3 regions of the Rahnella sp. R3(2024) genome follow, and region 1 is predicted to be linked to each of the others. Evidence: riboswitches for the same ligand, from Rfam matches in the RefSeq annotation. Region 1 holds a riboswitch; each other region holds the start of a gene.
The links. A riboswitch is a leader RNA that binds a small molecule or an ion and turns the genes downstream of it on or off. The one in region 1 is predicted to bind thiamine pyrophosphate.
Positions count from the first base shown of each region.

Region 1 (4,183 bases):
TCTACCCGCTGAATCCGTTTGATGCCGTGCATTTACAGCGGGCGCTGATGATGTTTCATCAGGCAGAACAGGCACTGGAAAAATCGCAGCGCAGCGCCTGACTGCCCTTCACTATCGCCTTACCACCAGCGATGGAAATGATGCACCGGCCCGATACCCTGCCCGACATCCAGCGAGTCGGCCTGTATCAGCGCCTGTTGCAGATAGGCTTTGGCTTCGCGCACAGTGTCTGCCCAGCCGCTGTGGCGCGGGCGCAGTGCCGCCAGGGCGGCTGACAACGTACAGCCGGTGCCATGAGTATGGCGGGTGTTCACCCTCGGCGCAGTGAAACGCTCACGCGTATCCCGCATAAACAACCAGTCCGGACTCTCTTCGTCGCTAAGATGCCCTCCCTTCATCAACACCGCGCCACACCCCATCGCCAGTAAAGCTTCGCCCTGCTCACGCATTTCCGCTTCACTGGTGGCGATGGCGCATTCAAGCAACGCTGCTGCTTCGGGCAGGTTTGGGGTGATGATCGAAACCTGAGGCAAAAGCAGCCGCCGCAACGCCTCGACCGCTTCCGGCTGCAATAAAGGATCGCCGCTTTTCGCCAGCATCACGGTATCGAGCACCACAAACGGCGGCTGATAATGGCCAAGCCGCTCCGCCACCGTTTCCACAATCTGACTGTTTGCCAGCATGCCAATTTTAGCGGTATCGATACGCACATCGCTGAGGACGGAATCAAGCTGCGCCGCCACAAACTCCGGTGAGATGTAACAGACCGACTGAACGCCACGGGTATTTTGCGCCACCAGCGCCGTGATCACGCTGGTGCCATAAGCGGCGAGGGCGGAGAAAGTTTTCAAATCCGCCTGAATGCCCGCGCCGCCGCTCGGGTCAGTGCCGGCAATGGTCAGCGCATTAATGCGTTTCATGACAGCCCTCCCCGTTCAGCCATGTTTCGTTCAATAAATACAGATTATCGAGGAACGCTGGCGTAAAGCTGCCCGGCCCGTAGGCTGTCGCACAAGCCCGCTCACCGGCACATGACATGACGCGACACGCCGCCGCGACGTTGTCCAGCCGGTCGCCCGGTAATGCCGAAAATGCCGCTACCACGGCAGATAATGCACAGCCGGTACCGACCACGCGGGTCATCATCGGATGCCCGCCCGGCACAGCCCAATGGCGTTTGCCGTCAGTGATGTAATCCGTTTCGCCGGTCACAGCCACTATCGCCCCGGTTTGCTGCGCCAGTTGCTGTGCGGCAGGCAGAGCAGAAAGCGAATCGTCGCCGCTGTCAACGCCGCGGCCTGACGCGCTCAGGCCACTGAGGGCACGGATTTCAGACGCATTGCCACGAATGGCGGCGGGTTTTAACGGCAGGATACCGAGGCAAAATTCGGTTCGCCAGCTCAGGCCACCGACCGCGACGGGATCTAACACCCAGGGTTTCCCGGCCTGATTTGCGGCATGAATCGCCGCCAGCATCGCGTTAGCGTGGGGATGTGTGAGCGTGCCGACGTTCACCAGTAAGGCATCGGCAATGGCGCTGAACTGCGCCGCTTCATCGGGATCGACCACCATCGCCGGAGAAGCACCCAGCGCCAGCAGGACATTGGCAGTAAAAGATTGCACCACATCGTTGGTCAGGCAATGGACCAGCGGTGAGGCATGGCGGAGTTGATGTAAAGAACCGGCGGCAGTAGCACCGGGAAATACGGAAGGTCGGACGTTCATAAGTCTCCCAACCGGCTTTCAGGAAGGCGGCATCGGGAGAGATACCTGACTTCCCTACGCTGGCATAATCCAGATCAGGTAATACGGGTAAAATCTCAGCCGTTCTTTTGCAAGCGCGGCACCCCGAGTCAAGGGAGCATTATTGGTGTGGACGGCGGGAAGATCAATCAGCAATTGATACAAAAAAGCCCTGTCCATTGACAGGGCTGATGAAACAATCGCGATTTACAGCGTAGCCGGTACGTCGCCAGTCATGCCTTCGCTGCGCGCCTGCCACAACGTTATCCAGCGCAGAACAGATGCCACCATAATCACCGCGCCGAGGGCGACCATGATGATTGAGATGGTGCCGTTGAACAGGTTGAAACCTTTGGCCGCAGAATTGAAATACACATGAGCGACCATCCAGTACGCCGCATAGTTGACCGTGACATAGAGATAGGCCAGCGGGATCAGGCAGGTCAGCATGTAGCGGCGTTTGTCCGCCAGACGCAAGATAATGGTCGCGCCGATCATCAGGCCAATCGAGGCCATCAGCTGGTTTGAAACGCCAAACAACGCCCAGACGGAGTTGATGTCGCCCGAGTTAAGAAGGTATCCCCACAGCAGGCAGGCGACGATGCTGCACGCCACTGCGCCCGGCCACCAGTCAGTACGTTTGAGCGGCGACCACAGATCGCCGAAGAAATCCTGTAACAGATAGCGCGCCACGCGGGTCCCGGAATCCACGGCCGTCAGGATAAATACCGCCTCGAACATCACCACAAACTGGAAGAAGTACGAAGACAAATGGCTGAACCACGGGATGCGGGTAAAGATATCCGCCATGCCGACTGCCAGCGTCACAGCCCCGCCGGTACGGCCACTGAGATCCAGACCAATTTCCTGGCTGAGTGTCGGCAGATTCACCACCTGCATCCCCAGACCGGCAAAAACCTCGGGCGCCGAGTTGATCGCAAAGTAATCCGCCGGATGCAGCGCGGTCGCGGCAATCAGCGCCATCACGCCGACCACGCATTCCGCTAACATCGCACCAAAACCGACCGGTAAGATGTCGCTCCATTTATCGATTTGCTTCGGCGTCGTGCCGGAACCGATAAATGCGTGGAAGCCGGAGATCGCGCCACAGGCGATAGTGATTGAGATAAACGGCCAGACCGGCCCGGCCAGCACAGGGCCGCCACCGTGGATAAACGGTGTGATCGCCGGAAACTGGATCTCGGGGTTAATGAACACCACCCCGACGATGAGCGCCCCGAACACGCCGATTTTCATGAAGCTGGAGAGATAACCGCGCGGTGTCAGCAACATCCACACCGGCAATGCGGTCGCGAAGAATGCGTAGACCGGCAACACCAGGCTGACCGTCGAAGCACGCAGGCTCAGCCATTCCCCAAACGCCGAGGCCTGAATGTACGGCCCGATCACCACGCAGGCCATGATGGCAATAATCCCCACCCATGAAGCGGCTTTCATACTACCGGTCAGACGTTCCCACAGGCCAACGCAAATCGCCACCGGGATGGTCATGAAGACGGCAAACGTCCCCCACGGATTACGCTCAAGAGCGTGGACAACCACCATCGATAAACCGGCCATGGTGATAGTGATGATAAATAACATCGCCAGCCCCGTGCACCAGCCTGCCACCGGGCCAAGCTCTCGCTTAGCGACCTCGGATAACGATTTCCCTCTGTGTTTCATGGAGGCAAACAGCACGACGGTATCATGCACCGCGCCGCCGACCACACAGCCGATCAGCAGCCATAACATGCCGGGCAGATAACCGTATTGCGCGGCCAGCACCGGGCCGACCAGTGGCCCCGCCGCCGCGATGGCCGCGAAGTGGCTGCCAAAGTTCACCCATTTTTTGGTCGGGACGTAGTCTTTCCCGTCTTCCAGTAAATGCGACGGAGTGACCTGAGCATCATCGGCTTTCAGCACTTTACGGACGAAAAACACCCCGTAAAGCCGGTAACAGATTGTCAGAATACACAAAGTCGCGATGACAAAAGTCAGTGCGTGTTGCATCTTGTTGTTCTCCGGATAAGGAATAATCCGGCGCAACGTAACAAAGTGCCGATGAAAGCGCTCCGGCTGTTGGCGTGAGCGGCGTAATAGCGATTTAAACGGTTAAAACGCCAGAGTGAACGGTGCGGGTTACAGGCCCAGCCGGGACTTCAGGGCTTTCAGGTAGCGACGACTGACCGGTACCCGTACCTCATTTTTCATCACCAGCTCTGCCTGCCCGCAGTCATCAAAACGGATTTCGCGCAGATGCTGCATATTAATCAAATACTGCCGGTGGCAACGCAGCAACGGCGTGCGACTTTCCAGCGTGCGCAGCGTCAGCTCTGTAAAGCATTCACTGCCGTCGGCGCGGTTCACGAATACGCCGCTGACCCGTGAGCAGACAAAAATCACCTCATCTGTGGAGAGCAGATAAATACGGTTCTGC
Region 1 is NZ_JBHGBU010000001.1:994,216-998,398, forward strand. Features, by position in the region: gene ABSH60_RS04340 (hypothetical protein) at 1-101, shown strand, start outside; gene thiD (bifunctional hydroxymethylpyrimidine kinase/phosphomethylpyrimidine kinase) at 120-920, opposite strand; gene thiM (hydroxyethylthiazole kinase) at 907-1,725, opposite strand; TPP riboswitch at 1,760-1,861, opposite strand; gene ABSH60_RS04355 (carbon starvation CstA family protein) at 1,951-3,756, opposite strand; gene btsR (two-component system response regulator BtsR) at 3,886-4,183, opposite strand, start outside.

Region 2 (4,183 bases), 1.9 Mb from region 1:
CATGAAGATTAACGCAGCCGCGGGGAAAATCTGCCGGCGCAGGGCAGGCCATTCAACAAAACGGAATTGCTGCCAGGCGTTCATCCCGAGCTGCGCGGCAAGCTGGCGCTGTTCCACGGCGATGTTTTCCAGCGCCTGCACTAACAGACGCGTCGCCAGCGGCAGATTGAAAAATACGTGCGCCAGCAAAATGCCCTGTAAACCATACGGCGAGAAACGGTAATCCACGCCCAGCCAGCCGCATATCTGTGCCAGCCAGCCCTGTCGCCCGTAGACGCTGAGAATGCCAAACACCGCGACCAGAACCGGCAGCACCAGCGTCATTGCGCACAAACGTAATAACAGCTGACGGCCGGGGAAACGGCGGCGAAACAGCGCACGCGCCAGTAAAATCGCGGGCAGCACGGAGCAGAGCGCCGAAAGCAGCGCCTGCCAGAAGGTAAAGCGGATCACGTGCCAGAGATAGGGATCCTGCCAGAGTGAGGTGCCGCTCATCTGCGGCGCATGACGCCACAGAGAACCTAACGCCAGTGCCGCCACCAGCAACATAGCCAGCGAAGCGACGGCACCCGGCCACAGCCAGCGCGGGATCAACGGCTGACGGCGTTCTGCCATGCCTGGATCCATTGTGAACGGTGGGTGGCAACATCCTGTGCGCTGTATTGCAGGGATTTGGCCGGTACGGTCAGTTGTTTAAAGGCGTCAGGCAGCGGCGTGTTAATCACCGGATACATCCAGTTGCCGGATGGGATCACTTTCTGGAAATCTTCCGTAGTGACGAATTTCATGAACGCTTCAGCCAGTTTAGGTTGCTTGCTGTTGGCCAGCTGGCCGGCCACTTCAACCTGCATGTAATGGCCTTCGGTGAAATCCGCAGCCGCGTAATTGTCTTTCTTCTCTTCCACGATGTGGTACGCCGGAGAGGTGGTGTAGCTCAGCACCAGATCGCTTTCGCCTTTGAGGAATAACCCGTAGGCTTCACTCCAGCCTTTGGTCACGGTGACGGTTTTCTTCGCCAGTTTTTCCCACGCCTCTGGCGCTTTATCACCATAGACTTTTTGCATCCACAGCATCAGGCCCAGACCCGGTGTACTGGTGCGCGGATCTTCATAAATCACTTTCCAGTTCTGATTGCTGTTGATCAGTTCATCGAGGCTTTTTGGCGGGTTCTTCAGTTTGTTTTTGTCATAGACGAACGCGAAATAGCCGTAATCGTAAGGCACGAAGGTGGTGTCTTTCCAGCCGCCCGGCACGGTCAGTTTGGCGTCGGTTTTCGGTGCTTTGGCGAATAAACCGGTTTGCTCAGCGGCCTGCAACAGGTTGTTATCCAGCCCGAGAACCACGTCCGCTTTGCTGTTCTTGCCTTCCATCCGCAGACGGTTCAGTAAAGACACGCCATCTTCCAGCGCAACGTATTTCAGCTCGCAGCCACATTGCGCCTCAAAGGCTTTTTTGATCGCCGGGCCAGGGCCCCAGTCGGCAGAGAAAGAGTCGTAGGTGTAAACCGTCAGAACAGGTTTTGCAGCCAGGGCAGGTGCAGAAAGTAACAGCAGGCAGGACAATATTTTTTTCAACTTTGCGCTCCAAAAAAATGAAAGGGCAAAGGATTTTGAGTAAGCATCGCGCAGTCTCAAATCCCTCCGCCGGGATTAACCGGATCAGGTTCGACGGGTTTCAAATCTCAGCCTTTTAAACTTGCTGAGCGTGTGTTGATCGGGTGTCGTGCAGTGCTCGAAATGCTCACGTACCGTGTGTACGCTCTGCTTTCTGTGCGCTGGACTTCACCCGCTGAACACGCGCTCGCGGCGTTTAAAGATCGAGCTCATTCTTTATAAAAAAAGAACGCACTCGGGCACCCCGTTGAGAACGGATGTCATTCTAGAGATTAACGGCGCGATGCGATAGTCCGATTAACTGTCCGGTGGCGCAAACCAGGCGGATTTGAAGTCGAACCAGCCAAGCGTATTCATGCGCACGCCGCGCATACTGCGCTGCCCCTGCAAGACCAGCCAGTGGTGAAACAGCGGATGGATCTGATGGCTGGCCGTTTGTTTCTGGCTCCATTTGGCGATGGATAAATTTCCCGCGTGCCACTGCGCGGCGTCCTGACTCATGTCTTCGCTAAAGCAATGTTTTGCCAGCGGTAATTCGTAGAAATGCGCGAACAGCGAAAACTCCAGCGGCAGGGTGAAGTTGGCGCTGCCGAGCCACACATCGCTGTTGGCGTCGCCGCGATACCAGACCGCGTAATCCACCACCTGAATGATCAGTTCGATACCTTCCGCCGTCAGCAGCGGGCGCAGCGCATTGCAGATGGCGTGATGCTCGGAGTGCTCACCGTAGAACGTCAGCGTCACCTCCGTCAGATTTTGCGGTTTGGGCGGTCGCGGCTGTGGCGCCTTATGGTGCCAGCGCGGCAGCAGGCCGTAAGCCGGGGACCAGTAGCGCTGAAAAATCGGCTCTGCATTACTGAGCAGTGCGATGGGGTTGAGTAAGTCGCACAGCCACCGGCGCGTTTCCTCTGACTGGCCGACCGGCGAACGCTGGTCAAATAACAGGAAATAGCAGCCTTCTTCGAGGCGGCTTTCTAGCTCGCTTTTACCGGATTCATCCGCCTGTAGCTGAACACCGGAATGCACCAGTTCTTCACTCAGCTCCGGCAACACCCAGATATTCACTTCATCGATCAGCGCCCGGAACCCGAAATAATCATCAAAGGCGCGGATACGCAGCTGCGTTTTCAGATTACGCACCACGGCGTAAGGGCCGGTGCCGACCGGATGACGGGCGAAATCAGGGAGTGATTGCCATTCCTGCGGCAAAATCATCGCGTGAACATTGCCGAACAACCACGGCAGCCAGCGGTCAGGCTCATTCAGATGGACATCAATGACATTCGGCGTGGGCGTGGTGACGGATTTCAGGTTGCTGAACAGCGGATGCGAGGTCAGGCGGGTAAAGGTGGCGATGATATCGGCCATCTCCAGCTCACGGCCATGATGAAAATGAATGGCAGGACGCAGATAGAAACGCCAGTGCAGCGGTGAAATTTCCTGCCAGTGATGGGCTAAATCACCTTCAACTTCCCCTTTTTCCTCATTTATGCGTGTCAGGCCGCTAAAGATTTGCCGGGCGATGTGTGTTTCTGAACGGCGCAGCATGGTGCCGGGCAGCAGGTTAAACAGCGGACGGTAGTAGAGCACCCGCAGGATATGTTTACCCTGTCGAAAGCTGCGGCCGAGCTGTGATAACAGCATCTGGCGCACCTGCGTTTTATCGCCGACCAGTTGCACCAGTTGATCAATATGATCCTGCTCCAGCAGTTCTTCGGCCCGCTGTTGCCGTAGTGCCAGCCCGGTATACAGAAAACGCAGCGTGGATCGTTTGCCGCGCCCGGCCTCTGCGTCCCACGTCAGCCAGCCCTGTTCCTGCATGGTGCTGAGCAGCGAGCGCATGTGCCTGCGTGAACAATTCAGGACTTCCGATAACGCCTGTAATGTCGTTTCGGTTTCTTCACCGTGACAGCTTTGCCATAAACGAATGAACTGTTGTTGCAGTCGGGGCGAGGACATAAAAGAGGAGCTCCGTGGGCGATCTTCATCAATTTATCTTTCCTCATATTACTCCGATACTGTTTCTCAACGAAAGCCTGTTGTGAACACCCGGAGGTCAGCATGAAACGCAGTCTGAACGCCCGTTTTTACCAGCGTTATTTTGAAGCCATAAAGAGGAACGCCTCTAAAAATCATGCAGACTGGCTGTCCTGGGTTCCGGTGCAATATCGTCTGGATATTCTGTCCCGTCTCACCCAGTGGGATATTGATTCCGTGGATGAAAAAGAGTATCGCCAGCGTCTGTAATCTTTTCACGGCAGGTTTGATCCGAATTCGATTTTCTGAGTAATGGTGTAATTTCACCAGCCAGTGGGGCGACTCACTGGTTTTTTTATGCTCATTTTCCAGAACCGCCTGAAACTTCGCTACACTGTCTGTCTTGCTTTATCTGCTTTCATTTCTCAGGGACGACGTTATGTCAAAACCTCGTATTAATGCCATTTATGTCACCTTTCTGGTGGTTTCCTTACTGTGTGGTATTGCAGGCGCACTGCAGGCGCCGACGCTCAGTCTGTTTCTGACCAACGAAGTGAAAGTGCGGCCGCTGTGGGTCGGCTTCTTTTATACCG
Region 2 is NZ_JBHGBU010000001.1:2,870,895-2,875,077, forward strand. Features, by position in the region: gene thiP (thiamine/thiamine pyrophosphate ABC transporter permease ThiP) at 1-615, opposite strand, end outside; gene thiB (thiamine ABC transporter substrate binding subunit) at 591-1,574, opposite strand; TPP riboswitch at 1,618-1,870, opposite strand; gene sgrR (HTH-type transcriptional regulator SgrR) at 1,911-3,572, opposite strand; gene sgrT (glucose uptake inhibitor SgrT) at 3,675-3,860, shown strand; gene ABSH60_RS12955 (MFS transporter) at 4,030-4,183, shown strand, end outside.
Region 2: another riboswitch for thiamine pyrophosphate. It lies ahead of thiB (thiamine ABC transporter substrate binding subunit); the one in region 1 lies ahead of thiM (hydroxyethylthiazole kinase).

Region 3 (4,183 bases), 1.5 Mb from region 1:
ACCGGCCACGGCACGGGTTTCTTTATATTCTGGCAAATAGCGGCCTGCCTGACGCATCATCCATACCGGCGTGATGTCCACCGGTTGACGTAACAGGGCGCGCAGGTAACGGTCATTTTTCAACTCATTCATTCTGGTTCTTTCCTTCAGTATTCGGGCGGCACGGCATTCATCTGGCGGCATTCTAACACGCAACACTTACGCTACACGTCGTCTTCATCGCTCGCGGCGCGGCATAGCGCCACAGTGTCTTCGATCAGTCGACGCGCGATGGTGCCCGGCGGCGGCAATAACGGCAGGGCGTCATAACGATACCAGCCCGCATTCAGCAGCTCTTTCGGATCGTGCTGAATATCACCGCTGTCATAGTCAGCCATAAAAGCCATCATCAGCGAATTCGGGAAAGGCCATGGCTGCGAGCTGACGTAGCGCACGTTTTTCACGCGAACGTGACTCTCTTCCATGACTTCGCGCGCCACGGTTTCTTCCAGCGTTTCGCCGACTTCAACAAAACCGGCCAGCACCGTGTGAATTCCGTTACGGTGGCGGACATGCTGCGCCAGCAGAATTTCATCACCCCGGCGGATAGCCACGATAATGCACGGCGCAATTTGCGGATAATAGCGTTCACGACAGTGGCTACAGAGCGCAGCCCACTCGGTTTTACTGACCTGCATTTCGTGGCCGCAGTAACCGCAGAATTTATGAGATCGATAAAATTCAGCCAGTTGCACACCGCGCCCGACCAGCTGGAATAATCCTCGATCCTGATCGAGCAACTGGCGGGCCGACACCATGTGGTTGTGCATCGCCTGACGCACCAGCCAGACCGGCTCGCCCTGCCACTCGCCAATCTGACGTGCCGTTTTGCCGGTCAGAGAGAATTGCGTTGCACTGCCAAACGGCAGTTCACCTTCAGGCAGCCATAGCTTGCCTTCATGGCTGATGACCCACCAGCCGTTATGTTGCTCTGTGATCTGTAATTCCATAATTGTTGTTGCATAACCTCGACGAGACTGACAATCTGAGACAGAAATTTAACATTAGTAACCTTCACATTTTGGTTACTTTTTTATCGCTCACGGAGTCAACCATGCTAAATCGTCTGGAAAGACTGACCCAACGCGTTGGTGGCAGTAATGAGTTAGTAGACCAATGGCTGCACGCGCGCAAAGAACTGCTGGTTGCATACTGCACACTGGTCGGTCTGAAACCCAATAAAGAAAAACATACCCCACTGAATGAAAAAGCGCTGGATAACTTTTGTCATAACCTGGTGGACTATCTCTCTGCCGGCCATTTCCATCTTTATCAGCGGATAATCGATGAAGTCGCCAGCGCAGGCAGCTCAGTTAAATCACAAGCTGCCAAAATATACCCTGCGCTGGAGCTGAACACTGAAACTATCATGGCTTTCCATGACAGTTACACAGAAAATGATATTGATGATGACAATGCTTTCGCCTTCCATTATGCATTATCCGATATTGGTGAAGCGTTGGATGCGCGTTTTCAGCTTGAAGATCAATTAATTATCCTGGCATTTGATCCGGTCGATGGCACACCTTTACCGCCTGCCAACGACGATCATCTCGCCAGACCGGCTTAAGCCGTTTGAAGTTTAGACCCTGCGAAGGGTTGTAGTTTTATCATCGGCCTCCTATATTGAGGCTTCTTGTCGGAGTGCCTAGCGCATAATTTTCCTCACGGAGATTACGCCAGGCTGAGACCGTTAATTCGGGATCCGCGGAACCTGATCGGGTTAGTACCCGCGAAGGGAACAAGAGTAATGTTATGCGTTTTGCGCGATTTGGCATCAGCCTGTATCAGGTCGCCTGCGCTAAACCGCCCATTTTTACTCCTGCCGTAAACCTCCAGACAAGCAATTTTCCATCACGTTTTTTTGCGAGGAATTTGCTATGTCGAGTACCCAAAAACCCGTTATTTCTGAAAAGAAACCCTCTGGTCGCCGTGAACAACGTGCGCAGGCTCAGTCGTTTATCGACAGCCTGCAGGGCGAAGCCTTTCCTAATTCCCGACGTATTTATCTGCAAGGCTCTCGCGCAGATCTCCGCGTGCCGATGCGTGAAATACAGCTCAGTCCGACGCTGACAGGCGGCGGCAAAGACAATCCAAAATACGAAGAGAACGAAGCCATCCCGGTGTATGAAACGGCCGGGCCTTATGGCGACCCGGAAGCGTCCATCGACGTTCATGCCGGGCTGGCAAAATGCCGCGCCAGCTGGATCGCCGACCGGGCTGATACCGAAGAACTTCCGCAGGTCAGCTCCGGCTTTACCCAGCAACGTCTGGCCGATGACGGATTGGATCACCTGCGCTTCGAACTTCTGCCGCGCCCGCGAAAAGCCATGTCCGGTAAAAATGTTACGCAGCTGCATTACGCGCGAAAAGGCATCATTACCCCTGAAATGGAATTCATCGCTCTTCGCGAAAATATGGGCCGCGAGCGGATCCGCGGCGAAGTATTGCGGCAGCAACATCCGGGTGAAAGTTTCGGTGCGCATCTTCCTGCCAATATCACGCCGGAGTTTGTACGTCAGGAAGTCGCCGCCGGTCGCGCGATTATTCCCGCCAATATCAATCATCCCGAATCAGAGCCAATGATCATTGGCCGAAACTTCCTGGTGAAGGTTAACGCCAATATCGGCAACTCCGCAGTGACGTCATCTATCGAAGAAGAAGTCGAGAAGCTGGTGTGGTCGACACGCTGGGGCGCAGACACGGTGATGGATCTCTCCACCGGTCGCTACATCCACGAAACCCGTGAGTGGATCCTGCGTAACAGCCCGGTGCCCATTGGTACAGTGCCGATTTATCAGGCGCTGGAGAAAGTGAACGGCGTTGCCGAAGACCTCAACTGGGAAATGTTCCGCGATACGCTCCTGGAGCAGGCCGAACAAGGCGTCGATTACTTCACTATCCATGCAGGCGTATTACTGCGTTATGTGCCGATGACCGCCAAACGGCTGACAGGTATTGTGTCGCGCGGCGGTTCGATTATGGCGAAATGGTGCCTTTCCCATCATCGCGAAAGTTTCCTGTTTGAACATTTCCGCGAAATCTGCGAAATCTGCGCAGCCTATGATGTTTCTCTTTCCTTGGGCGATGGCCTGCGTCCGGGTTCAATTCAGGATGCGAATGACGAAGCGCAATTCGCTGAATTACGCACGCTGGGCGAGCTGACCAAAATTGCCTGGGAATATGACGTGCAGGTGATGATCGAAGGGCCGGGGCATGTCCCCATGCAGATGATCCGCCGCAATATGACCGAAGAACTTGAGCACTGCCACGAAGCACCTTTCTATACGCTTGGGCCTCTGACCACCGATATCGCACCGGGTTATGACCATTTCACCTCCGGGATTGGTGCGGCAATGATTGGCTGGTTCGGCTGCGCCATGCTGTGTTATGTCACGCCGAAAGAACATCTCGGTCTGCCGAACAAAGAAGACGTTAAGCAGGGTCTGATTACCTACAAAATCGCAGCGCACGCCGCCGATTTAGCTAAAGGTCATCCGGGCGCGCAAATTCGTGATAATGCCATGTCGAAGGCGCGGTTCGAATTCCGCTGGGAAGATCAGTTTAACCTCGCGCTCGATCCGGCAACGGCGCGTGCCTATCACGATGAAACATTGCCGCAGGAATCCGGCAAAGTCGCACACTTCTGCTCAATGTGCGGCCCGAAATTCTGCTCCATGAAAATCACGCAGGAAGTGCGCGATTACGCCGCCGCACTGGAAGCTCAGGCGCAGCCGGTTGAGATCGTGGAATCAGGAATGGCACAGATGTCTGCTGAATTCCGTTCACGAGGCAGTGAGCTTTACCACCCTGCCACGGAGATCAACAAATGAATCCGTCCGCTCAGTCTTTTCCAGCCGTTCCCTTCCATCTCGGTTTATACCCGGTCGTGGATACCGTGGAATGGATTGCCCGCCTGCTGGAGGCGGGCGTTAAAACGCTGCAACTGCGGGTGAAAGACTTACCCGATGAGGAAGTTGAACCGGCGGTTATCGAGGCCATCGCGCTGGGGAAAAAATATCAGGCGCGGTTATTCATCAATGATTACTGGCGACTGGCAGTAAAACATCAGGCATACGGCGTGCATCTCGGGCAGGAGGATCTGGACACTGCCGATTTGCAGGCCATTTATCAGGCCGGTCTG
Region 3 is NZ_JBHGBU010000001.1:2,445,545-2,449,727, reverse strand. Features, by position in the region: gene hemE (uroporphyrinogen decarboxylase) at 1-132, opposite strand, end outside; gene nudC (NAD(+) diphosphatase) at 204-989, opposite strand; gene ABSH60_RS11120 (Rsd/AlgQ family anti-sigma factor) at 1,094-1,609, shown strand; TPP riboswitch at 1,670-1,797, shown strand; gene thiC (phosphomethylpyrimidine synthase ThiC) at 1,920-3,872, shown strand; gene thiE (thiamine phosphate synthase) at 3,869-4,183, shown strand, end outside.
Region 3: another riboswitch for thiamine pyrophosphate. It lies ahead of thiC (phosphomethylpyrimidine synthase ThiC); the one in region 1 lies ahead of thiM (hydroxyethylthiazole kinase).